DNA from 3 places in the Bacillus spongicola genome. Region 3 is predicted to be linked to each of the others. Evidence: predicted binding sites of a transcription regulator. Region 3 holds the regulator's gene; each other region holds the start of a gene.

Region 1 (8,150 bases), on a different contig from region 3:
GCTATTAGGTACAAACTATACAAAAAGAGACTTTGCATATTGTAATGCTGATACTTACAAATAGTTTTTGATAAATGGCTGTGTCGCAAAGTTTGTTGCTTTATCGTATCAGTTTATCATTTTGGATATAATTTTGTTTCGGGCATCATTTCGCCTGTTTTTGATGGAAATCAACAGTGAAATGGAGGGTTTAGTCAAAAATGAGATGAAAGAGCCACAATGTATACGAAAAACTCGATGGCAGCGCTCGCTTCACGCCGCCACCGCCTATCATGAAAATCCAGCCTAAAGACACAGAATAATCGTCTATCCCATTAATTAGCTGACCATACTGTTTACTAACAATACGACCAGTCCGAAGACTCTTTGGTGGATCTATCTCTAAGAGAGGATACCCTGTACGAAAAACTGGTTGTGACAGTTTAGAAGAACCGCCTATTGTGTTTTTTATCACGTATACAAAATTTTTTTACTACGTATCCTGTCACATGTATTGTCAATAAATTGCGAGGTGAAGCTTAAAATGGATGCCATGATGAATGAAAAATGATTCAATACCTAAAAAAGAAAGGATATAATTTCGAATTAACAGGACAACAGACAGCGTAAGTACTATAAAATTGTAGGATTAGTACAAGATCACTGGCCCCAAAAAATGTGAATATTGAGGGCTTAGTTTAGTTATGCTTCCTACCAATTGAGTTTTCATACAAAATGGATGCCATGATGAATGAAAAATGATTCAATACCTAAAAAAGAAAGGATATAATTTCGAATTAACAGGACAACAGACAGCGTAAGTACTATAAAATTGTAGGATTAGTACAAGATCACTGGCCCCAAAAAATGTGAATATTGAGGGCTTAGTTTAGTTATGCTTCCTACCAATTGAGTTTTCATACAAAGAGCCTTCTGGAAGACAAACGAGCCGCCAATTGACGACTCGTTTGTCTTTTTACTTATGTCCTTAAAATCACAATTTTTTGACTGTTACTATCTAAATGAAACCATTTAAGGGGAAATTCAGTCTTAGGAAACAGAACGTGGGAATAAAATGTTGTTCTCAAGATGAATATGCTGAAATAAATCGGATTCCAGCGCTTCGAGACGTTGATAAGCGAGCCGGTATGTTCCGCAAGCACCTGCCGGTGGTGTATAGTCATTCGTAATCTCACGCATTTGTTTTAGAATAGTGCCGGCTGTAGTATGCTCATGTTCCAATTCTTGTACAACAGCTAGTAGCTTTTGACGGTTTTGCTCAGTAGGGTTTTCTTCAAATTCTAAAATTAAAGGAAAGTCGATCGTTTCTTCTTTGCTGGTATGTTGTTCTAACTCAGCCTTTAGTTCATAAAAAAGCTTGTGAATTGTGACTAAGTGAGGATGTGTTGCTCCGTGAACTCTGTGTACTTTTGTTATATAAGGACTAAGAAGTGGTAATTCCTCGTTTAGATAGGCATGATGTTTTTGAATAATATACTCGATTAATTCACGTGAGCTAGAATGTTCCCAATCAATCGTGGCTTCACTTAAAGCAAACATTTGCTGATAAAGTTCGTTTAATTTTCCAAGTACTTCTCCTACGGAAAGATTTTTCTCTTGAATTGCTTCAATTAAGGGACGATTTCCACCACAACAAAAATCAATTCGATAGGTTTTAAATAGGTCGCTAGCTTTAGGGAATTTCGTTACAATTTCTGCCACTGTTTGGGAATCAGTTAATACTTGCTTCATGGATATACCTCCGATTTTTTAGTTTATGAGTGTAAAACAAGCTAGTCACAAAAGGAATGTGATTTGTATCAAAAAATAAGTTAAATTAGTAATCGACGATTAATAACGCTGTTTTTACAAAGGTTGTTGCTTCTCTGACCAGTCTATAAACGTTGATATCGCTTGGTTTCGGGTCATCTTTTCACATCATTTTTAACTCGAAATGAGGAAAGAAAAGAGTGTTTCCATCCTTTTTTGTATGCTACAGCAACAAAGTATGCGAAAAGAGCCATTAATAAAGAAGCTCATTTTGTAATTTTTCAAGATTGATTATATAGCATCCTTGTTTATCAAGTTCGATCAGTTTCTTTTTTCGTAGAGTATTTAAGGTTCGACTCACGGTTTCTCTCGTTGTTCCAATCATATTAGCGAGCTCACGATTGGTAAAGTTTGTGGTGATTTTATAAAGGTTTACACTGCATAGCGTACCATTCGATTTTGATAACCGAATCAAAAGCATAATGATTTGTTCATACGTATTATGAAGAATTTTTTCTTCTAAGCGATTTTGAAGATCCACGATTTTTTCTCCGAGAACTTTAAAGATTTTAATGCAAAGTTCCGGGTTTTTGATTAATACTTTTTCAAAATCGACAATCGGCATGACGATTAGTTGAGCCGTTTCAATGATTTCAGCATTTGCTGGAAACGTTCCTTTTCGAAAAAAACCCGCATGTGGAAACATTTCACCGGCTTGGAGAACGGATACAATCTGTTCTTTGCCCGCCGCATCATTTCGGTAAATTTTTACTTTTCCAGAATGAATAAAGAAAACCCGGTCGAGTACATCTTCTTGCATAAAAACAAGTGATTTTGGGTTAAAGGTTCTTGTGATCGAAATATCGACAAAGGGTATTAGTTCTTCGGTTGAGAGTTCTTTAAACAAAGGTACTGCTTGAAAATGGGCCTGGATATCATTCCATCTCATTACAATACCATCCTTTCTTATAGTAAGACTGTTTTCACAAAGTTTGTGGCTTTTCGTTAGTATACTAACTTTGATATCACATTGTTTCGAGGCATCATTTCGTCTATTTTAGATGGAAATCAACAACAAAATGAGGTCTTCCATCTAAAATTAGATGAAATAGTCACAATGTATACGAAAGGAGCTTTTCACAGCAACATCTATATGCTAAAAAGATCGATTTCGGGTCATCTTTCCTAATTTTTGGGACAAAATCACTTAGATTTTGCGGAGAGCTTTTGGGACATACACACACGCCGGTTCACTTTCTAAATAATCTCCTGTTAGGGCATAGGCTCTCGACCTAGATCCCCCACAGACGTTGCGAAACTCACATTTCCCACATTTCCCTTTGTAGGAGTCAGGATTTCGCAATTGTTTTAGAATCGGTGAATGACGATAAATTTCCGGTAGTGCGGTTTCCCTTACATTCCCTACTTTAATAGGGAGAAGCCCGCTAGGGTAGACGTCCCCGATATGAGAAATAAACACGAACCCATTTCCGTCATTTACTCCTCGAGGGGCACGACCTAGACCATCAATCTGACCGGTTTTACCAGAATGTAACGTATCCTCATATTGAATCCTTTTGTTTTGGTCTATATTTTTGCGCATCTTATCCTGAAGAACAACGCGTCGATAGTGCTGAGCGGCAGTTGTTTTTATATCAAATGGGACGCGTTGGCTTAATTGGTTGAGCCAACGGAAAACTTTTTCATGTTGAACAGGTGAAATCATATCCGTTTCTTTGCCCCGTCCGATAGGGACAAGGAAAAACACGCTCCAAAGAACACAGTCGAGCTTCTCAATGAGGGCTGCCATTTCATCTAAAACGTCCACGTTGTAGCGTGATATGACGGTGTTGATCTGTAGTGGAAGCTTAAGTTCATGAATATATTCAATGGCATTCATAGTTAAATCAAATGAACCGGAAGTGCCTCTAAAATGATCATGTATTTCAGCTGTTGGTCCATCTAAGCTAAAGGCCCATCTTGATAGCCCAATTTCTTTCGCTTTTTGAATGGCCTCTTTTGTCACGTTAGGAGTGGCACTCGGCGTCATCGATACGCGAACCCCTTTTTGGATGGCATAGGAGGCGATATCATAGACATCAGGTCTCATTAAAGGGTCTCCACCAGTGAAGACTAGGAGTGGATTATCCATTTCGAATATTGAATCGATTAATTTTTTTCCTTCTTCAAAGTTAAGTTCAAGTGGGTGACGCTTATATTGTGCCTCTGCACGACAATGAAGACAATGCAATTCGCAGGCTCTCGTTAATTCCCAAATCACAATAAATGGGTTTTCGTTAAAATCACGGTCAATCATTCTAAACCCTCCTAGACTAGATTATGTCTATAGTAAAAAAATACGAGAGAGTTGTAAGTGAACTACATCACATAGCTAATTGGAAAACGACAGGATGAGTCTATTATGCCCAAATAGTAGGGAGTGTAAGAGAAACTTTTTCCATTGCCTGCGATCAATAAGGAAGAAGAATGGGGCAATTTACTAGAGTATTTCTCTCTGCCTCTCTTCTAATCTGATTAGCGTTCATTTACGAAAGTATCAATTTTGATAGCTAAATTTTCATAATGATTGAATAATTCTGAACTCTCTTCATAAATACTTGGTGTCTCCGATGAATGAGAGGCTTCTTCAATTGGTATTTGAGCTAATACGTTCGTACCTAATTCATCTGCTAAAAGGCGACCTCCATCTTTTCCGAATAAATAATACTTCTTATCACTATCTATTGGTTGAAAGTAAGCCATGTTTTCTACTACGCCAAGAATTTCATGCTTGGCTTTAATGGCCATTGTGCCCGCTCTTTCTGCAACTAACGCAGCCGTTGCATGTGGGGTTGTCACGATTATCTCTTTACTTTGAGGAATATAGTGGTGCATATCTAGTGCGATATCCCCGGTACCAGGAGGCATATCTAATATACAATAGTCCAATTTCCCCCACATAACATCCTTGCTAAAATGTTCGACCATTTTCCCTAGCATAGGCCCTCTCCAAATAACTGGTTCATTATCCTTTATTAAAAATCCCATCGACATTACCTTCACTCCATGAGACTCAATCGGAATAATTTTTCCATTAAAAGTTTTGGGACGATTAGTGAGATTCATAATTTTAGGTATGCTAAATCCGTAGATATCTAGGTCAATAAGAGCTACACTTTTTCCTTGTCGTGCAAGAGCGATAGCAAGATTTACTGATACGGTCGATTTACCTACTCCGCCTTTTCCACTGGTTACTGCGATGACGTGACTTGATAACATAAATAACACCTCTTTATTAAATTTTGCGATGATGTCTCATTCGATGTGATGTACTTCACACTATAGATGGAAGAGTTTCATTACAATGAATGGAGTTGATACACCAGCAACTTATTAAAAATCTACCAAAGATAGAATTGTCGTGGTGTATAAAAAGTCACATGGGGGTGTTTCGGAATTATGAAACCATTAGAGCGCTCATTCTATTCTAAAACGAGCAAAAAAGCCTTTTTTATCATCTTGTTTCTCTTGCTAACGACTTGGATTGGGACTGAACAGTTTTCACATTTTGACATGGCATTAATGGGGTATCTCATTGCTTCCCTTATTTTTGCGGTTGGATTAACAATCAGAATGAGTTCGTGGTTATTGCGACCGGCTACCAAACAGGTAATTAAAAGAAGTCTTCACAATTTAACACAAAGAAGTCGAAAAAAACGAAATTTGATTTCCATTGGAAAAACAGCCTTTGAAAATATTTTTCTACAAAAATTTATTTTTAAAAGAGGCATGTATCGGGGAGTCCAACATTTCCTAATTGCTTGGGGATGCATCGGTTCATTCGCCATTACGTTTGGACTTACCTTTGGTTGGATGCACTTTGAGCTAGTAGATCCAGAGACATATGTCATTGTCGTCATGGGAATAGAAACGATCACTATGGCCGCTCACGGATTGTTTGCAGAAATGGTCTATAACGGATTAAATATTACTGCAACAATGGTGCTAGTTGGTGTTAGTATGGCCTTAACGAGGCGTATCGTAAACCAAGATGTCAAAGTCACCCAACGTGCTGAATTTGACTTATTTCCTTTATATATCTTATTAGCGGTTACGGTAACCGGACTCCTATTAACCGTATCCTATGTATTGCTAGATGGATGGATGCATCATTATATGACACTAATCCATCAAGTTACAGTGGTTGTTCTATTAGTCTACTTCCCATTTGGGAAACTGTATCATTTACCGATAAGACCACTAGCCACAGCGGTGCCGATGGATTATCAAGAAGAATGGCAAGTGGATACAAAGCCTTGTAAACAATGTGGAACTACGTATAGTTCGGATGACCAAATATTAGATGTGCAGGAAATTTTGGCTGCGCAGCAGTTCGATTTACAGCTTTCCGATGGAAGTTATTTATCTGATTATTGCCCAGCCTGCCGCAGGAGAATTCGGGTGATGAAACAACTCAATTTACCATCGAAGGTAAATGAAAAAGAGAAACCAATCTCTACGATAAATGGTATGCATCTATCGGGCTTTAGCAAGAAAAGAACCGAAGATTACTATGAATTTCCTGAACATGTTCAAAAAGAGATAGAAAAGTACAAAGAAGTGGGAGGAACCAAAAAATGAGTCAATTTATCGCAAAAGAAGGTGTCAAAAACCTTCATAAACCAGGAGAAAAGCTAATCACTACTCATTGCTGTTATTGTGGCATGCAATGTGGTATGCATATACGAGTGAATGAAAAGTCAGGAAAAGTTGTGGGAGTAGAGCCTCGCTATGATTGGCCGGTTACTAAGGGGAAAATGTGTCCGAAAGGCGTTACAGCCTATCAAACGATTGATCATGAGGATCGAATATTAAAACCACTAATCAAGAAGAATGGTGAATTTGTAGAGTCATCTTGGGAAGAAGCACTCGACTTAATTGAAAAGAATTTTAAAAAGCTACAAGCAGAAAGTGGGAAAGATGCACTGTCCGTTTTTGGTGGAGTCTCAATGACCAATGAAAAATGTTATTTAGTAGGAAAATACGCAAGAGTCGCGCTTGGCACAAGATTTATTGATTATAACGGTCGCTTTTGCATGAGTTCTGCAGCAGGGGGATTCTTAAAAACATTAGGAATGGACAGAGGTTCCACTTTACCGTGGCCAGAACTAGAACATACGGATTGTTTTTTTATCGCAGGGTCGAATACTGCGGAATGTCACCCAACGAGTATCCAATGGCTTTGGAAAGCGAAGGATAAAGGGGCGAAATTAATCGTTGTCGATCCGCGTGAAACACCAACCGCCAGAGTAGCTGATGTTCATCTAGATTTAAAACCAGGGACAGATTCTGCGTTAGCAAACGGGATGCTACATATCATTATAAAAGAAGGATATGTAGATCAAGAGTATGTGGAGAAGAGGTGCAATAATTTTGAAGAATTGAAGCAAAATGTGGAAAAATTCACTCCAGCCTATACATCGGAGATTACAGGCGTTTCAGTAGAAAAAATTATTAAAGCTGCTCATATATATGGCATGTCGCCTCGGTCCGTTGTCATGTTTGCACGAGGAGTGGAACAACAATCCAAAGGGGTCGATAATGTTTCGCTGTATACATCTATGGCATTACTACGAGGCCAGATTGGGAAGTTCGCTTCAGGTGTTGCTACATTCACGGGTCAAGGAAATGGTCAAGGAGGAAGAGAGCATGGGCAAAAGTCAGACTTACTACCAGGCTATCGGAAATTAACTGATCCTGCAGCTGTTGACTATATTTCCAGCGTGTGGGGAATCGATCCAAGTGAAATGCCAGCCCCAGGGGTATCCGCATATGAAATGTTTGATGAAATTCAAAAAGGAGCCATTCGTGGTATGCATGTCATTTGTAGCAACCCGGCTGTATCCGCACCCAATCTTGAACATATTTGGAACGGATTTAGAAAGTTAGACTTTCTAGTGGTTAGTGATTTCTTTTTATCAGAAACCGCGCAATTTGCCGATGTCGTGCTACCTGCGACGAGCTGGGCAGAAGATGAAGGGACAACGACCAACTTAGAAGGTCGTGTGATTCGAATCCGCAAAGTAAGTGAACCTCTTGGTGAGTCACAACCGGATTGGAAAATATTCCAAATGATCGCAGATAGAATGGAAAGAGGCAAGTATTTTCCCTATGAAAATGCAAGCGATATTTATGAAGAGTTACGCATTGCAACAAAAGGTGGAAAAGCAGATTATTACGGGATTACATGGGATCGAATTGACAAAGAAGATGGGGTATTCTGGCCTTGTCCATCTGAAGATCATCCTGGTACACCGACGATGTTTATCGAATCCTTTGGAACACCGGATGGAAAAGCAAATTTGGCAGCAGTGGAGTGGAAAGAAGCAGGAGAAGTACCT
Region 2 (8,150 bases), on a different contig from region 3:
TGACCTCATATAATTTATAAAATCTGGATTCTTATAGAGTGACAGTGTTAGTCCGTTCAACTCATTCATATAATTCTCTAAATTCAGTTTACCTTGATATAGTAGATTGCGACTTTCCTTTACAACTTGATTTTCGATTGAATTCTTTGTATACAAATATGTAATAATGATTGAACTTCCAAAAGGAACAATGGTCGTAATCATTAGTAAAACAATTAACTTATTCCGAATACTGTTTTTAATCATAGGGACGACCCTCTCAAATTTGCCATTTCTCTTAGTATAAAGTGTCGCTCATCCCTTATGGTAGTATTTTTAAATCTTAGCAGTAAAATTCTGAATTTCATTCGTGGCAAATTCCGTCCAGTTCCTCAAAAACTTAAAAAAAGCATAAGGCATCTGGGGCTAGACAAACAATATTGCCAGAAAGTTATTTTACCCTTTTTATTTAGAAGGCTGTTTTCGCAAAGATTGTGGCTTTTCGAATAGGAATAGATTCCCTGATTTGTATGACTTCGTACTCTTTTCTTAATGAAAAATTATCCATTTTTAGATAAAAATAAGAAAGCCGTCGAAAAAACCTTACTGCCTGTTTTTATTTACGCCGATAGCAACAAAGTCTACGAAAAGAGCAATTTAGAAAGACTCTTTTCGTATACATTGTGCCTATTTCATCTGATTTTTGATTAAATTGCCCATTTCACTGTTGGTTTCCATCAATAATAGACGAAATGATGCCCGAAACAAAGTTATAACACCGTTTATTGACTGAATCAAAAAGCCACGAACTTTGCGAAAACAGCCATTTTATTAAATAGAAAGCATGTCTCTAGAGACATGCTTTCTATTATCTTATTTCAAGTTATCCCAAGTTTGTTGGAATCGCTCAAGTACAGTGTCAAAGTCGATTTTTCCAGCTGAATATTCTTGGATCGTTGCAGCAAACTCTTTGTTTGCTCCGTCTGGCCATCTGAACCAAGTCCAAGGAATCGTTTTTTCATCTTTAGAGAATTCAAGAATGGATTGGCCTAAGTCACCAAGACCATTTGGTTCAATGTTATCAAATGCTGGAATGAAAGCAAATTCTTCCGTAATGTATCTCTTACCAGTTTCAGAAGAAACCATCCAGTCTAAGAATGTTTTTGCTTCATCTAAATGCTCAGATTCTTTGTTCAATACCCAGTTATTTGGAACACCTACTGGTAGGCGATCTGCACTCTCGTCATTGCTAATTGGTAGTGGAAGGAAGGCCATATTCATGTCTGGATTGATTTCATTAATCATATTCTCTGTCCAGTTTCCTTGTTGTAGCATCGCTGCTTCACCTGACGCAAATAGTGTAACTTGAGTATTATAATCCGTTGTTAGTGGATTATCATTCGCATACTTAAGCTCTGTATCTAGTACTTCCTTGAATTGTACAAATTTTTCGTTGCCAACAATTTTTTCAGATCCATCATATAATCTTTCAATAAAAGCAGTAGGATCCTCTTGCTGTGCGAATGGAATATTCAGTAAATGTTGTCCAATCACCCACCACTCGCCGTAACCAGCTGAAAATGCTGTTATATCATTCTCTTCTAATTTCTTCGCTGCAGCTTTCAATTCATCAATTGTGCTAGGTGCTTCTTTAATTCCAGCCTCTTCGAATAAATCTTTATTGTAAACAAAACCATAACCTTCAAGGTTAACCGGCATACCGTATAGTTTACCATCTTCATCAGTCATTGGTACTTTCCCAATTGGAAGAAGATGCTCAACCCAAGGCTCATCGGAGAGGTCCGCTAACTTCTCTTTCCAAAGCTCTAGCTCTTTAAATCCCCCATTATTGAAAATATCTGGTTCTTCACCTGAAGCAAATTTTGCTTTTAGTGCTGCACCATAATCGGCACCTCCACCAACAGTCTCAAGTTTAATTTTAATATTAGGATTTTCCGCTTCAAATTCATTAATCAGCTCTTGAAGTTGATCCGCAATTTCAACTTTAAATTGGAAGAAATTTAAGGTTACCACTTCATCATCTGATTTAGTCTCTCCATCTGTGCTGCCATTCGTTTTTTCTTTCGAAGAACAACCTGCGATAATTCCAAACACTAAAAGTAATGACATAGATAATAAAAGTAAGCGTTTCATAAATAAATGACCCCCTGTTTAATTATTTTATATAAATTTCTGTTTCTTAAAAAGACACAGAAACGTTATATCTACTTAATTGATCCTGATGCAATTCCTTTGATGATGTGTTTTTGTAAAAATAAGAAGAAAACAATAATTGGAGCAATTCCCATAACCAACGCCGCAAGTCCCATGTCCCATTGCTTCGTGTACTGAGCGAAGAACGAGCTTGCTGCTAACGGTATTGTTCGCAATTCCGCATCTTGTAAGACTAGAAGCGGTAACAGATAATCATTCCAAATCCATAGGGTATTTAAAATAATGACGGTAACCGTAATCGGCTTTAAGAGTGGAAACACAATTCTCCAAAACACACCGAATTGGCTACATCCATCAATCATGGCTGATTCTTCAATCTCAACAGGAACTGTTTTTACAAATCCATGATATAAGAATAATGAAAGCGGAACTCCGAATCCGAAATACATGATAATCAATCCGGGAATGCTATTCGTTAAATGAAGTGTTCCTCCCAGTTTCATTAACGGAATCATAACTGTTTGGAATGGAATCACCATCGCTGATACAAAAACAACAAATAGGATTTTACTAAATTTACCAGGTGTTCGAACCATTTTCCAAGCTGCCATTGAGCTAATAATGACTAATCCTAGAATACTAAATACCGTAATAATTAGAGAATTCATGAAAGCACGTGGGAAATTAATAATCTCCCAAACTTTAGCATAATTCGAAAATCTAAACTCTTCCGGCCATGCTGCGGCATCGATTAAGATAGCTGCAAATGGCTTCACTGAATTGACAAACACGAAGTAAAAAGGAACCAGGAATATAAGCGCTACTACGATTGCAATAATTTCTAGAACAAACGTCCTTTTCGTATACCGATTGTCCACTATGCTTCAACCTCCCTTTTCTTCGTAATCATTACTTGAACCGTAGTAAAGATTGCAACTACCACAAAGAATAATATTGATTTTGCTGTTCCTAATCCATAACGATTATTCTGGAAGGCTTCTTGATAAATATTAATCGCAACTGATTGAGTTGAATAAAATGGTCCTCCTCCTGTTAACGAAATGTTTAAGTCGAAAATCTTAAACGCCATCGAAATCGTTAAGAAGAAACAAATTGTAAAAGCAGGTAGAATTAACGGAATGATGATTTTAGTTAATAACGTCCAAGGCGTGGCACCATCCATTTTCGCCGCTTCTAAGAGCGAATTATCGACCCCTTGCAGTGCTGCAATATAAATGACCATCATATATCCACTGATTTGCCAAGCAAAGACGATTACAATTCCCCAAAACGCAGTAACTTCATCCCCTAACCACGGTAACTTAAAAAATGCGATATCCGTCATGTTTCCAATCGACGCAAACCCTTTTACAAAAATAAACTGCCAAATGAATCCTAGTAAAAGTCCACCAATTACATTCGGAATAAAAAATACTGTTCGTAAAATATTCTTCGTTTTTAATGCAGCATTTAACAATAACGCAAAACTAAAACCGATTATATTGCTAATAATCACCGCTGCAAACATAAATCTCAGCGTAAACCAAAATGACTCATAAAATCTTTGATCGTTCGAAAATATCTTTTTATAATTCTCAAAACCTACCCATTCAACAGCAGAACTAACTCCATTCCAAGATGTGAATGAATAGTAAATTCCCATTAAAAACGGAAGAATCTGAATAACTAAGAAGAATAGCAGAGCCGGTCCCACAAATGCAGCGTACGTTAAAAATTTCTTATATTTTACTTTTCTTTTCTGAACTGCTTTTAATTGTGCACTCGTTTTCACAGATTCCATTTGAATCTTTGTTTCCATCCGCTTCACCGCCTATTAATTTAATCACTTTCTCTCATTATAATGGAAGCGTTTTCAATAATAGGGGAACTATATTGACGAGGAAGGGGGAATATTTTGACTATCTTACTATTTGCTCCCACCCTTTGAAAAAACCACTTACAAAGTATCTACAAATTATTCTGCTGAGACACTTCATTTTCTATAAATCTCTTACCTTCCTACTACAAGTGATGTCTTGTCGTTTGTTTGCTAACATTCCTTTAGGCTCTTTTCGCATACTTTGTTTATCTAGCATATAAAAACAGATGGAAACACACTTTTCTTTCCTCATTTCGAGTTAAAAACAATGTGAAAAAAATGCTCGATTTCATTCTTCATCACGAAATAAGAACTAATTCGAAAAGCCACAATCTATGCGAAAACAGCCTAAATAAAAAAGCCACTGTCTCCAGCAGCCCTAAATACTCCTTAAGCATCATCCACTATCGAAAAGAACTTATACTTAATATTCGGCGTATAGGCCGTCGAATCCTCATAATTCCAATACCGCATCCGGCTGTTATGCGTATGAGCATTGACCAGCGGAAAACCATATGCGTCCTTCGCGGTCACAATCGTATTATGGTTATAACGGCCATCTCCCTCAAAGTCATAACAAATCACGTCTCCAAGCTTGAGCTCTTCCGCTCCTCTAACTTCGGTCCCTCGCAAACCAACTTTAGATGAAGGAAGATACCAGCGAAGTGAATTCGCCACACTCCAACTATAACTCCAATTATTTCCACTCATCCACCACCCCTTACTTCGATTACTCTGACCTCGCATCGGAGCGCCTCCTGCATGAAGACATTGAGAGATAAAATTCGTGCAATCTACCTCAAACTTTTTATAAGCGGAGTTATAGCTATTCCACCATCTCTCTGCATATTTTACCGCTTTTAAACGATCATAACGGTAGCTCAGCCGTTCGTCATGATTTTCTTCGACCATCAATCTGGGTTCTGAACTCTTATCCCCTTCCTCCATGAGTCCTTCATCCTTCATTAGTTCCCCATTTTCGAAAACACTATAACGTCTTTCCACTTCTTCTTCTAAATATAGTAGCTTCTTCTGTTTAATTAAATATTGAAAATGGAGATGATAATTAATAATCTCTTCCTGATTTCTTTTAACGATCTGATCAATGTTTCCACTCACATTCACCTTTACGATCTCAGCTTCTCGTTGCTGAAGCACTTTTTGTTTTCTTTTCAAGCGTTCTTCCTGAAAGTCTCCATTCGATTTGACGGTTTCAGTGATTCGTTTTTCAATTTCCTTCAGAATTATTTCTCTCATACGCATCCCTCCTCTGTATACTTTATGAATGAACGCAAGAGAAAAAAACAAAAGACTTCGTTTCCATAAATCATTCCCTCATCTTTTGTGGAGATGTATACCTATCCCGAACCCCATTTCTCAAAATAACTTAATGGTATATAATCAAGCTTTCTATGAGCTTTCACTTTCAATTACTTCTCAGAAAAACCTATTTGCAGCGCAATAATAGCAAGGGTAGTTCCTTGAATCGCATTCACTTTTTTTGATAAAAATTCGGATTTTGTAAGAAACCCACCGATTTTTTCTGAAAAAAGCTTACAATTGTGAATATGGCTGAGGCTTGTCCTGAAAATATGAAGCCTAATGGAAACATCTGCAATGACACATTTCCGGCAGATTGATTTACAAATTTCGGCACTAGCGCTAAAAAAACAAAGAAACTTTTGGATTGAGTAAATTTATTAATAGACCTCTTTTAGATAAGGCTCTTTTCTATTCTTACTACATATTCTTTTGTTTGAGCCTAAATCCTATTTCTCTTGATGAAAAAATATCCTATCCAAAAACTACATACATATTTGTGATTCAAATCACAAATATGTATGTAGTTTCTTGTTATTCTTCTAATTAGAAAGATAACATTTTTATATGGAGGGAATAGTATGATGCAAACATTTACCGAACAATCCATCATAAGTGAAATAGTAACAAAGATTCCTAGAGCAAGTGACCTTTTTAAATCTTATCAAATAAATTTCTGTTGTGATGGAAATCGACCACTCATAGAAGCGATCAATGAAAAAGGTTTGCCCTCTGATGAAGTATTATCGCAATTAAATAAACTATATGAGAAAACACAGATAGAAGAATCATATACCGATTGGGCAAAGGCGTCATCTGAAAAATTAATAAATCATATTATCTCCAAACATCATCGCTACTTAAAGGAAGAACTCCCTTTGCTTAGTCCATATATAACTAAAGTATCTCGTGTTCATGGTCCGTCTCAGCCACATCTCATTAGAATTCACAGCCTTTTTTTTGAATTGAAAAAAGAACTTGAAAAACATATACTCAAGGAAGAAACGATTGATTTCCCCGCTATTCTTGCCTATGAAAACAATCATTCGAAAGAATATCGAGAGTCTTATATTAATACAGTAACTGAATTAGAAATCGAACATTCTCAAGCAATATCTATTTTAAAAGAACTACGTAAACTTACAAATGATTTTACTCCTCCTGAAGGTGCATGCGGAACGTATCGACTAGTCTACCAACGTCTCTACGACCTAGAATCTGACTTAACTCAACACATACACTTAGAAAATACTTTTTTATTTAACCGAGTGAATCCGTAAATAACTCATACTTTTAAAAAACTGCCTCCTTTTTAAGTAAGTAGTTTCGTATTTAGAAGGCAAATTAGCAACAGAATTATCTAATCGATTAACTAACACACTAATAAAAATTACATTTGGTAAAGAAAAACGCTTGGATAGTATATTATCCAAGCGTTCTGTTATATTTTCTTATTAAACTAAAGCACCCGTTGTTTAATAAAGACTCTTTCGTATACATTGTGGCTATTTCATCATACTTTTGATTAAATCTTTCATTTCACTGTTGAATTCCATCAAAAATAGACGAAATGATGCCCAAAACTAAGCTAAATCATAGATGATAGACTGATACGAAAAGCAACAAACTTTGCGAAAACAGCCTTTGTATAAAACTCATTTGATTTTCCTAAATCAGAAACTGAAAAAAAAAATGATTAACGTCTTTTAACTCCTCATAAAAACAATTCCTTGTTGAACCACCCTACTTAACTACTTTAAGTACATTTCCTCACAATCTCTAAATTTTTTTACATATAGTCACAAATGTCTTGTTGGTTTATCAAAATCAACATTGCGAAAAACACCATGATTAACGTATTTCTTAGCTCGTTGACGATAGCTATTGTCACTATGTTTTCTGGGGTGCGATTTCCTATAATAAATTATATGTGAAAAACCGATCATCGTTGATATAACGGGGAACAAGAACAGCCCAAATCATATGCGATTTGGGCTATTAATTAGTATTTTTTTTATGTCTTGTACTTGAATACCTAATCCGTTACTTTTTAAGGGGCAATTTTTTATTATGGCTTTTTTAAAGAAATATTAACCATTAACATAATAGGTTTCAATTGAACAAAAAATTTAATAGTGAAATATTCCTAGAATAAAGCAGATATTACTCAACGAATGATAGCCCTTTTTCTATTTCTTTAATTACTTCAGGTTCCTTTTCTTTAGATAACGCAAGATGCAATGCTTTAGATGCATCATTTCCACCAATTCTCCCGATAGCCCAAGCTGCTGTTCCTCGAATGACTGGACGAACGTCTTGAGTCATAACGGAGATTAAATCCTCCACAGCTGTTTCATCCTTAAAATGAGCCAAAGCAATAATTGCATTCCTCTGTATGGGCTTCTTCCCTCTCCATGATCCTGAGACAGAGCCAAACTTTTCTTTAAACTCTTTATTAGAAATGGTAAGAAGAGGCTTTAATAACGGTTTAGCTAGTTCAGGATCCGGCTGCATTTCTTCATGAAGATGAAAATCTTTCCCTTTATTTTCAGGACAGACCGTTTGGCAAGTATCACAGCCATACAATCGGTTGCCAATTTTTGTTCGATATTCATCTGGAAGAAAGCCCTTCGTTTGTGTTAAAAAGGCAATACAGCGTTGTGAATCGAGTTGCCCACCTTCTATTAGTGCACCCGTTGGACAAACGTCTACACATTTATTACACGTACCACACCCATCCTCAATCGGTTGATCTGGTTCAAACGGAAGATTTGTAATCATTTCGCCCAAGTATACA
Region 3 (8,150 bases):
GATATTGATGCAATAGCGGTAACAGAAGGACCTGGGCTCGTGGGTGCACTATTAATAGGAGTAAACGCAGCGAAAGCGATTGCTTTTGCGCATAATATTCCAATCATTGGTGTCCATCACATTTCTGGTCATATTTATGCTAATCGTCTTGTGAAAGAGATGGAATTCCCACTTCTTTCGCTTGTAGTTTCTGGAGGTCATACAGAACTGGTATATATGAAGGAACATGGTTCATTTGACGTTATTGGGGAAACAAGGGATGACGCAGCAGGAGAAGCTTATGATAAAGTGGCAAGAACGCTTAAACTTCCTTATCCAGGAGGTCCACATATTGATCGATTAGCCCAATTAGGTACTCCTTCGATTAAGCTGCCTCGAGCTTGGTTAGAAGAGGGTTCATATGATTTTAGTTTTAGTGGACTAAAATCAGCTGTCATCAATACCCTTCATAATGCTGCTCAAAAAGGAGAGAAAATCTCTCCAGAAGATTTATCGGCTAGTTTTCAAGAAAGTGTGATTGATGTATTGGTCACTAAAGCAGTTCGGGCAACAAAGGAATATGGAGTTCAGCAACTTCTTCTTGCTGGTGGAGTAGCTGCAAATAAGGGGTTAAGAAGTCGCTTAGAAGAAACCTTTAACGAATTGCCAGAAGTAGAACTTGTCATTCCTCCTCTTTCATTGTGTACAGATAATGCCGCAATGATTGGGGCTGTAGGGACTGTTATGTATCAGCAAGGAAAAAGAGGTAATCTAGCGATGAATGGAAACCCTGGATTAGAGTTATAAAGCACATTTTATTTGAGAGCATTGAAAAAATAATTACTTCTCTATGGACTGAAGATTTTTATTAATATACAGAAAATTAAAGAAGCGAAGAACCTATGTATAATGGGGTCTTCGCTTCTTTTTCTCGCTAGTGACTCTTGTCAAAGGAACAGGAAACTTGTGTGTATGTTGATGTGAAGGAGAGAGGTTAAATAATGCTGTGAGGTGAAATGTAGAGGCTGTGTAAAGAATGAGTCTTCATTACAGTGATCATAAGCTAAGCGCAAAAACGAGGCAAACGCCGATGATCAGTTCTGATTATACGCTTATCACCGATAGGTCAAGGTCAATGCTTTACTTTGTGGATAACCAATTTTTGAGGAAGAAGAGGAAGTAGAACGTCTGTTTTGTACACAGACTGTGGATAAGTTGTTAATAACTTTGTATATCTTGTGAGCAACATATAATAAAACCGCTTACTTTTTGGATGATTTTGTGGATAAAACAATAAAAAAATGTGGATAATGTGGAAAAGTCCTGTGATTATATTAGTATAAAGGTTTTGGTTGTGGATAAAAATGTGAATATTATTTTAAAAAAACATCCCCTGCGTGGGCAGGGGAAAGGCTATGTTTGGAGTTGTTCCCATTCTTCTAAAAGGTCATTATATGTTTTTTGAGCTGCAAGAACATCATCATTTAACTGCTTCACTTTTTCAGCGTTCTGATAGATGTCAGAATCAAATAGCATGGCTTCTTTTTCTTCAATCTCATTTTCAAGCTTTTCTATATATTCTTCGATTTCTTCAATTCTTCGTATTCGTTGACGTTCTAGTTTCTTTGCCTCTTTATCCATTCGGTGGTTTTCCTTTGTGTCAATCTGAGGCGTAACGATGGATGCACCACGTTCTTTTTCTTCCAATAAAGCAAGCTCGATCATTTCTTCCTTTTTATGGACGTAATAATCATAGTCACCAAGATATTCTTTGGCTTCTGTTGTGGATAATTCAAGAACTTTTGTTGCGATACGATTGATGAAGTAGCGATCATGGGAAACGAATAAGATCGTACCTGGGTAATGAATTAATGCATTTTCAAGAACTTCTTTGCTATCAAGATCAAGATGATTTGTTGGCTCATCTAGAATAAGTACATTTGATTTTTCTAACATCATCTTAGCAAGAGCTAATCGGGCTTTTTCGCCACCACTTAGAGTTGAAACAGACTTGAGTACATCATCTCCTGAAAATAAGAAATTGCCCAGAACAGTTCGGATTTCCTTTTCCGTCTTCATCGAGTAATCATCCCACAGTTCATGAATCACGGTTTTATTGGAAGTTAGCTCGGCTTGTTCTTGATCATAATAGCCAATCTTGACGTTCGCTCCAAAGTGGTAGTTGCCAGAAAGGGATGGAAGTTTTCCCACTAGTGTCTTGATTAAGGTAGACTTCCCGACTCCGTTTGGACCAACTAAGGCAATACTATCTCCTCTTGAAGCCTGAAATTTAATATTTGAAGAAATTGGTTCTTGGTGATAACCTATTGTTAAATCTTGAACTTTTAAAACATCATTCCCACTTTGCCGTTCAATTTCAAAAGAAAAATGGGCAGATTTTTCATCACCAAGCGGTTGAGACATGAGGTCCATTCGCTCGAGTTTTTTTCGCCTGCTTTGTGCCATTTTTGTAGTGGAAGCTCGGGCAATGTTTTTTTGAATGAAATCTTGCAAACGAGCTACTTCAGCTTGCTGTCTTTCAAATTGCTTACTCTCGCGTTCATAGTCGTCGGCTTTCTTTTGTAAATAATCACTATAATTGCCGTGATATTTCTTTGTGTTTCTCCGTGATACTTCATAAACATGATTGACGACTTTATCTAAAAAATAGCGATCATGAGAGACAATCAAGATGGAACCTGAATAGCCCTGTAAATATTGCTCTAGCCAAGAGAGTGTTTCAATATCTAAATGGTTAGTGGGCTCATCTAGGATGAGTAAATCAGGTTTTGTTAAGAGAAGTTTAGCCAAAGCTAGTCTCGTTTTTTGTCCGCCACTTAATGTGGAGATTTTGGTAGAATAATCAAAGTTAGCAAAATTCAATCCGTGGAGAATAGAGCGAATATCCGATTCATACTGATAGCCGCCTAAATCCTTAAATTTCACCGTTAAGCGATCATATTCGGATAGTGTCCGTTCATAAGCCTCTGTGTTTTCATAAATATCTGGTGAAGCCATCTCAAGCTCTAATTTGCGTAAATCCGCTTCATGTTGTAAAACATGCTCAAATACAGATAGCATCTCGTCCCAAATCGATAGACTGGATTCCAGTCCTGTATGCTGAGCTAAATAGCCCATGGTCACATGTTTTGGTTTTATTATTTCTCCTGAATCAAAGGAAAGTTGATTGGAGATGATTTTTAGTAAAGTTGACTTTCCAGCACCATTTCTACCTACAAGTGCAATTCGATCTTTAGATTTCAGTTCTAGTTTAATATTTGATAAAATCATTTCTGCCCCGAAGTACTTTGTTACATTATTGACTTGTAATAAAATCATATATTCACCTCATTCATCTCGTTTAAACTGGTCAGTAACTCTTCAAGTGTCCGAGTAATTTAGTTTCCAGTAAGAAACCAATCAGCTTTACTAGCGAACTGTACTATAAAATGCGGAAGGTTTTACTTCATCTTATCGACTATTTTTGATAGGTTTCAACAGCAAAATCGAGGATTCCATCGAAAAATAAACGAAAGAGTCACAATATATAAGAAAAGAGTCTTATACAAACAGTGTATCGCACTTAAAACAAGTTGAGCAATAGCAGGACTTGTGAAAAAGGTAACAGACAATCTTGACGAAATAGTGTATGATAATGAATGAAGAGGAGAATGTCTACATCAGGCATGCCTTTAATTAAAATTGATTCATCTGCAAAGAAAAGTGATATATTTCCGACCAAGAGGAATCTAAACAGCTAGTTCGAGATTAATGGAAGCGTTTCCGAAAATAGGATTCAATACAAAATGAGCCGAAAGCTCTATTAAATAGAAAAATCGAGAGATGATTGGCTCAAAAATAGAGAGGGATTAGAAATGAATCAAGACACAATGAAAATACCGCAAGCTACCGCAAAACGCTTGCCTCTATATTATCGGTTTATTCAAAACTTACATTCTTCAGGTAAACAAAGAGTGTCCTCGAAAGAATTAAGTGAGGCCGTAAAAGTAGATTCGGCTACGATTAGAAGAGACTTTTCTTATTTTGGTGCACTTGGGAAAAAAGGCTATGGTTATAATGTGAACTATTTGCTAAGCTTTTTTAGTAAAACACTAAACCAGGATGAAGTCACCAAGGTTGGATTAATTGGAGTAGGAAACTTAGGCACAGCTTTTCTTCACTATAATTTTTTGAAAAATAATAACACGAAAATTGAGATGGCCTTTGAAGTGAATCCTGATAAAGTGGGCATGAGTATAGGTGACGTACCGATTTATGCTTTAGACGATTTAGAAGAGAAAATCAAGGAAAGCAACATAGAGGTGGTTATTTTGACCGTACCCGCTCCTGTTGCTCAAACGATAACGGATCGCTTAGTGAGTGCGAATGTGAAAGGGATTTTGAATTTCACGCCGGCACGGTTAAATGTTCCTTCGTCTATTCGAATCCATCATATTGATTTAGCGGTTGAATTGCAGTCGCTAGTTTATTTCTTGAAGAACTATTCTACTAAGGACACGGAAACGTCACAAGAAGGGCTTTAAGAAATTAGGATTTAGGGGTAAAATGATGTAATATAGTACTGAGGAGGTGTAGCGTAATGCCAGGTCCAGGTAGTCTTGTAGCAATAGCAGTAGTTGCACTATTAATTTTCGGTCCCAAAAAGTTACCAGAACTAGGGAAAGCAATGGGAAGTACGTTGCGCGAATTCAAAAATGCCACAAAAGGCTTAGCGGATGACGAAGACAAAGACAAAAATGATGCTAAGTAAATGTTAGGTGATTGACGATGAGTCGAAATGATATGACTGTTTATGAACATATAGATGAATTAAGAAAACGGCTTCTCATTGTGGTCGTTTTCTTCTTGTTTGCGATTATCGCAAGCTTTTTTCTCGCCGAACCGTTGATTGTTTACTTGCAGAATGCGGATGAAGCGAAAGAAATAACGATGAATGCGTTTCGGTTAACGGATCCATTAAAGATTTACATCCAAGTAATAATATTCTTGTCATTATTAATGGCGCTCCCGTTAATTCTTTTTCAATTATGGTCCTTTGTGTCCCCGGGATTATATGAAAAAGAACGACGTGTCACGTTGAGTTACATTCCGGTAACGGTGATCTTGTTTCTTGGTGGATTAGCTTTTTCGTATTTTATTTTATTTCCATTTGTAGTCGACTTTATGTTGAATTTGTCTGTGAATCTAGAAATTGAACAGGAAATTGGCATCAATGAGTATTTTCAATTTCTTTTTCAAATTACCATTCCGTTCGGATTTCTGTTTCAGCTCCCTGTCATTATGTTGTTTTTAACAAGGTTAGGGATTATTACACCAATGTTGATGTCGAAAATGAGGGTGTATGCTTACTTTGGTCTATTTGTGATTGCCGCAATGATCACACCACCAGATATTATGTCTCATTTACTCGTTACTCTACCACTTTTTGTTTTATATGAAATCAGTTTAGGTATATGTAAAATTGGTTATAAAAAAGCTTTGCTTGCAGAACAGAAAAGAGAAATGGAAGAATAAAAAAATAGACCCATTGGGTCTATTTTTTTTGCATCGTTTTTAATTTAATGTGGATGTTAATCATCCGAAGTCCTGAACCTAAATCCAATGTTGCTAGGAAAATGAGAAGATAAGTGAAAAATCCCCAGCCATGAGTCACAACATTTTGGATTGAAAAATACGTAAATAGAATTCCGAGTAAGGTGTAAATGATACCAGTAAACAAAGGTGATTTTCTCATAAAAACGTCCTCCTAATCCTATAGAGTCCTTGCCCTATTCGTGTACATTATTGTAGCTATTGAAGTTCATTTTCGAAGGAGTTCTCTATTCTGGTATTGATTTTGTTCAAAAATAGACGAAAAGAAAAAAATCTTCAATATATATGTTTAAAAAGAGCGTGATTACCCTATCCAGTGAATAAATAGTGCGACTTGTGCGCTTACTTTTTTCATAATTGCAGGATAAAATTGAATGAGCGCAACGAGTGTATTCATGCCAACGTGAGCGATGATGGGAACAATAATTCTTTTCGTATGCACATACAGAAAAGCAAACGTAAAGCCCATCGTCGTATATAACAGAATATGGGATAATTCGCGATGAGCCAGTCCAAATAGAAGGGAACTTAAGAAACCAGCGGCCAGAAATGGCATTCGCTTATAGAGTGCCCCAAATAGGATTTGTCGAAAAACAATTTCTTCTAAAATTGGTCCGGCGACCGAGGAAGCAATTAACGCAATTGGCACAAGTGAGATGATTTTCATCGCTGTCGCTGTATTTTCCGATCCAGGTTCGATTCCGAGAAAAGATTCAACAGTAATAGCGAGGGCCTGTGCTAAAAAGGCGAGAAATATTCCGCCCACACCCCAAGAAATGGAGAGTGGAATTGAATGCTGTTGGCCAAAGTCCTCATATCTTTCGCTTTTTCGTAATAAAAAAAGTACAATGATAAGGGTGAGTGTAAAGCTAATAAATAGCCAGTACCCCGCAGCTAAATAGAGCATCTTTTCTTTATCTTCTACACCAAAGGAATTCAGTCCGAGCTTATAAATAAGCGGAACGGCGATAGAGGTAGAAAGTTGCATGACTATGTAGATGATTAGGATATAGCCATATCGTTTATTCATGTAAGTTCTCCTTTAGAAAGTTGATCATAATCATTTATCCATTCTACTAATAAAATGATGACTGTTCAAATGGTAAAGCTGGAAGAAGTGGGTTTGCGAAAAATGACAAAACATGGAGTGATTTTTGTCGAACCTTTTTAGAAAAAAATAAGGCTTGATGCTTGCAAAAGAAAAGTGAATTCTTTATTATATTAATTGTGTTAGCACTCTAAAGAGGTGAGTGCTAATTATCATGACTACATATTTATTGAGGAGGTTGTTTCACTTGTTAAAACCACTAGGTGATCGCGTCGTAATTGAGCTAGTTGAAACGGAAGAAAAAACGGTTAGCGGGATTGTTCTACCAGACTCTGCGAAAGAAAAGCCACAAGAAGGTGTTGTCGTAGCAATAGGAACAGGTCGCGTACTTGATAGCGGTGAGCGTGTAGCTCCAGAGGTTGCTGTCGGCGAACGTATTCTCTTCTCAAAATACGCAGGTACAGAAGTGAAGTATGAAGCTACTGAATATCTTGTTCTTCGTGAAAATGATATTCTTGCAATTCTAAGTAAATAATTTTCCCTTTTCACATACAAAGGAATTCAAATTCAAGGAGGTCTTTTTAATATGGCTAAAGAAATTAAATTTAGTGAAGAAGCACGTCGTTCTATGCTTCGTGGTGTAGATCAACTTGCAGATGCAGTAAAAGTAACGCTTGGACCAAAAGGACGTAACGTCGTTCTTGAGAAAAAATTCGGTTCTCCACTAATCACTAATGATGGTGTGACAATTGCTAAAGAAATCGAGCTTGAAGATGCATTTGAAAACATGGGTGCAAAGCTTGTTGCTGAAGTAGCAAGCAAAACGAATGAAATCGCCGGTGACGGTACAACTACCGCTACAGTTCTTGCGCAAGCAATGATTCGTGAAGGTTTGAAAAACGTAACAGCGGGAGCAAACCCTGTTGGCATTCGTAAAGGAATTGAAAAAGCGACAAAAGCTGCGATTGAAGAGTTGAAAAACATCTCTAAACCAATCGAAGGCAAAGAGTCTATTGCTCAAGTTGCGGCAATCTCAGCAGCGGACGAAGAAGTTGGCCAATTGATTGCAGAAGCAATGGAACGCGTTGGCAACGACGGCGTTATCACTATTGAAGAATCAAAAGGATTCTCAACAGAGCTTGATGTAGTAGAAGGTATGCAATTCGATCGTGGATATGCGTCTCCGTACATGGTAACTGATTCCGATAAAATGGAAGCAATTCTTGAAAATCCTTATATCTTAATTACAGATAAAAAGATTACCAACATTCAAGAAATCCTACCAGTACTTGAGCAAGTGGTTCAACAAGGTAAGCCATTGCTACTAGTAGCTGAAGATGTTGAAGGAGAAGCGCTTGCGACATTAGTGGTAAACAAGCTTCGCGGAACATTCAATGCAGTAGCAGTTAAAGCTCCTGGCTTCGGTGACCGTCGTAAAGCCATGCTTGAAGACCTTGCTGTCTTAACAGGTGGAGAAGTGATTACAGAGGACCTAGGTCTTGACCTGAAA

What was found. The regulator Rex, encoded in region 3, represses fermentation and respiration genes when NADH is low (regulators of the CRP and FNR family bind a similar motif). The targets are predictions, from matches to a motif close to TTGTGAAATATTTCACAA.
Region 1: U8D43_RS04745 (TIGR04053 family radical SAM/SPASM domain-containing protein) is a predicted target of Rex. The motif match lies at 4,122-4,139, and genes of this name have one in related genera.
Region 2: ric (iron-sulfur cluster repair di-iron protein) is a predicted target of Rex. The motif match lies at 5,851-5,868, and genes of this name have one in related genera.

The regions. Positions count from the first base shown of each region.
Region 1 covers NZ_JAYKTS010000004.1:207,277-215,426, reverse strand. The annotation lists gene ric (iron-sulfur cluster repair di-iron protein) at 1,030-1,731, opposite strand; gene U8D43_RS04750 (Crp/Fnr family transcriptional regulator) at 2,003-2,698, opposite strand; gene U8D43_RS04745 (TIGR04053 family radical SAM/SPASM domain-containing protein) at 2,957-4,066, opposite strand; gene U8D43_RS04740 (Mrp/NBP35 family ATP-binding protein) at 4,285-5,028, opposite strand; gene U8D43_RS04735 (MFS transporter) at 5,209-6,390, shown strand; gene fdhF (formate dehydrogenase subunit alpha) at 6,387-8,150, shown strand, end outside.
Region 2 covers NZ_JAYKTS010000036.1:4,526-12,675, reverse strand. The annotation lists gene U8D43_RS18205 (cache domain-containing sensor histidine kinase) at 1-246, opposite strand, end outside; gene U8D43_RS18200 (ABC transporter substrate-binding protein) at 853-2,133, opposite strand; gene U8D43_RS18195 (carbohydrate ABC transporter permease) at 2,205-3,032, opposite strand; gene U8D43_RS18190 (carbohydrate ABC transporter permease) at 3,032-3,973, opposite strand; gene U8D43_RS18185 (amidase domain-containing protein) at 4,424-5,290, opposite strand; gene ric (iron-sulfur cluster repair di-iron protein) at 5,935-6,633, shown strand; gene queG (tRNA epoxyqueuosine(34) reductase QueG) at 7,517-8,150, opposite strand, start outside.
Region 3 covers NZ_JAYKTS010000038.1:3,172-11,321, forward strand. The annotation lists gene tsaD (tRNA (adenosine(37)-N6)-threonylcarbamoyltransferase complex transferase subunit TsaD) at 1-786, shown strand, start outside; gene U8D43_RS18455 (ABC-F family ATP-binding cassette domain-containing protein) at 1,393-3,318, opposite strand; gene U8D43_RS18460 (redox-sensing transcriptional repressor Rex) at 3,855-4,523, shown strand; gene tatAY (sec-independent protein translocase protein TatAY) at 4,580-4,750, shown strand; gene tatC (twin-arginine translocase subunit TatC) at 4,768-5,514, shown strand; gene U8D43_RS18475 (YdiK family protein) at 5,534-5,734, opposite strand; gene U8D43_RS18480 (CPBP family intramembrane glutamic endopeptidase) at 5,897-6,622, opposite strand; gene groES (co-chaperone GroES) at 6,888-7,175, shown strand; gene groL (chaperonin GroEL) at 7,227-8,150, shown strand, end outside.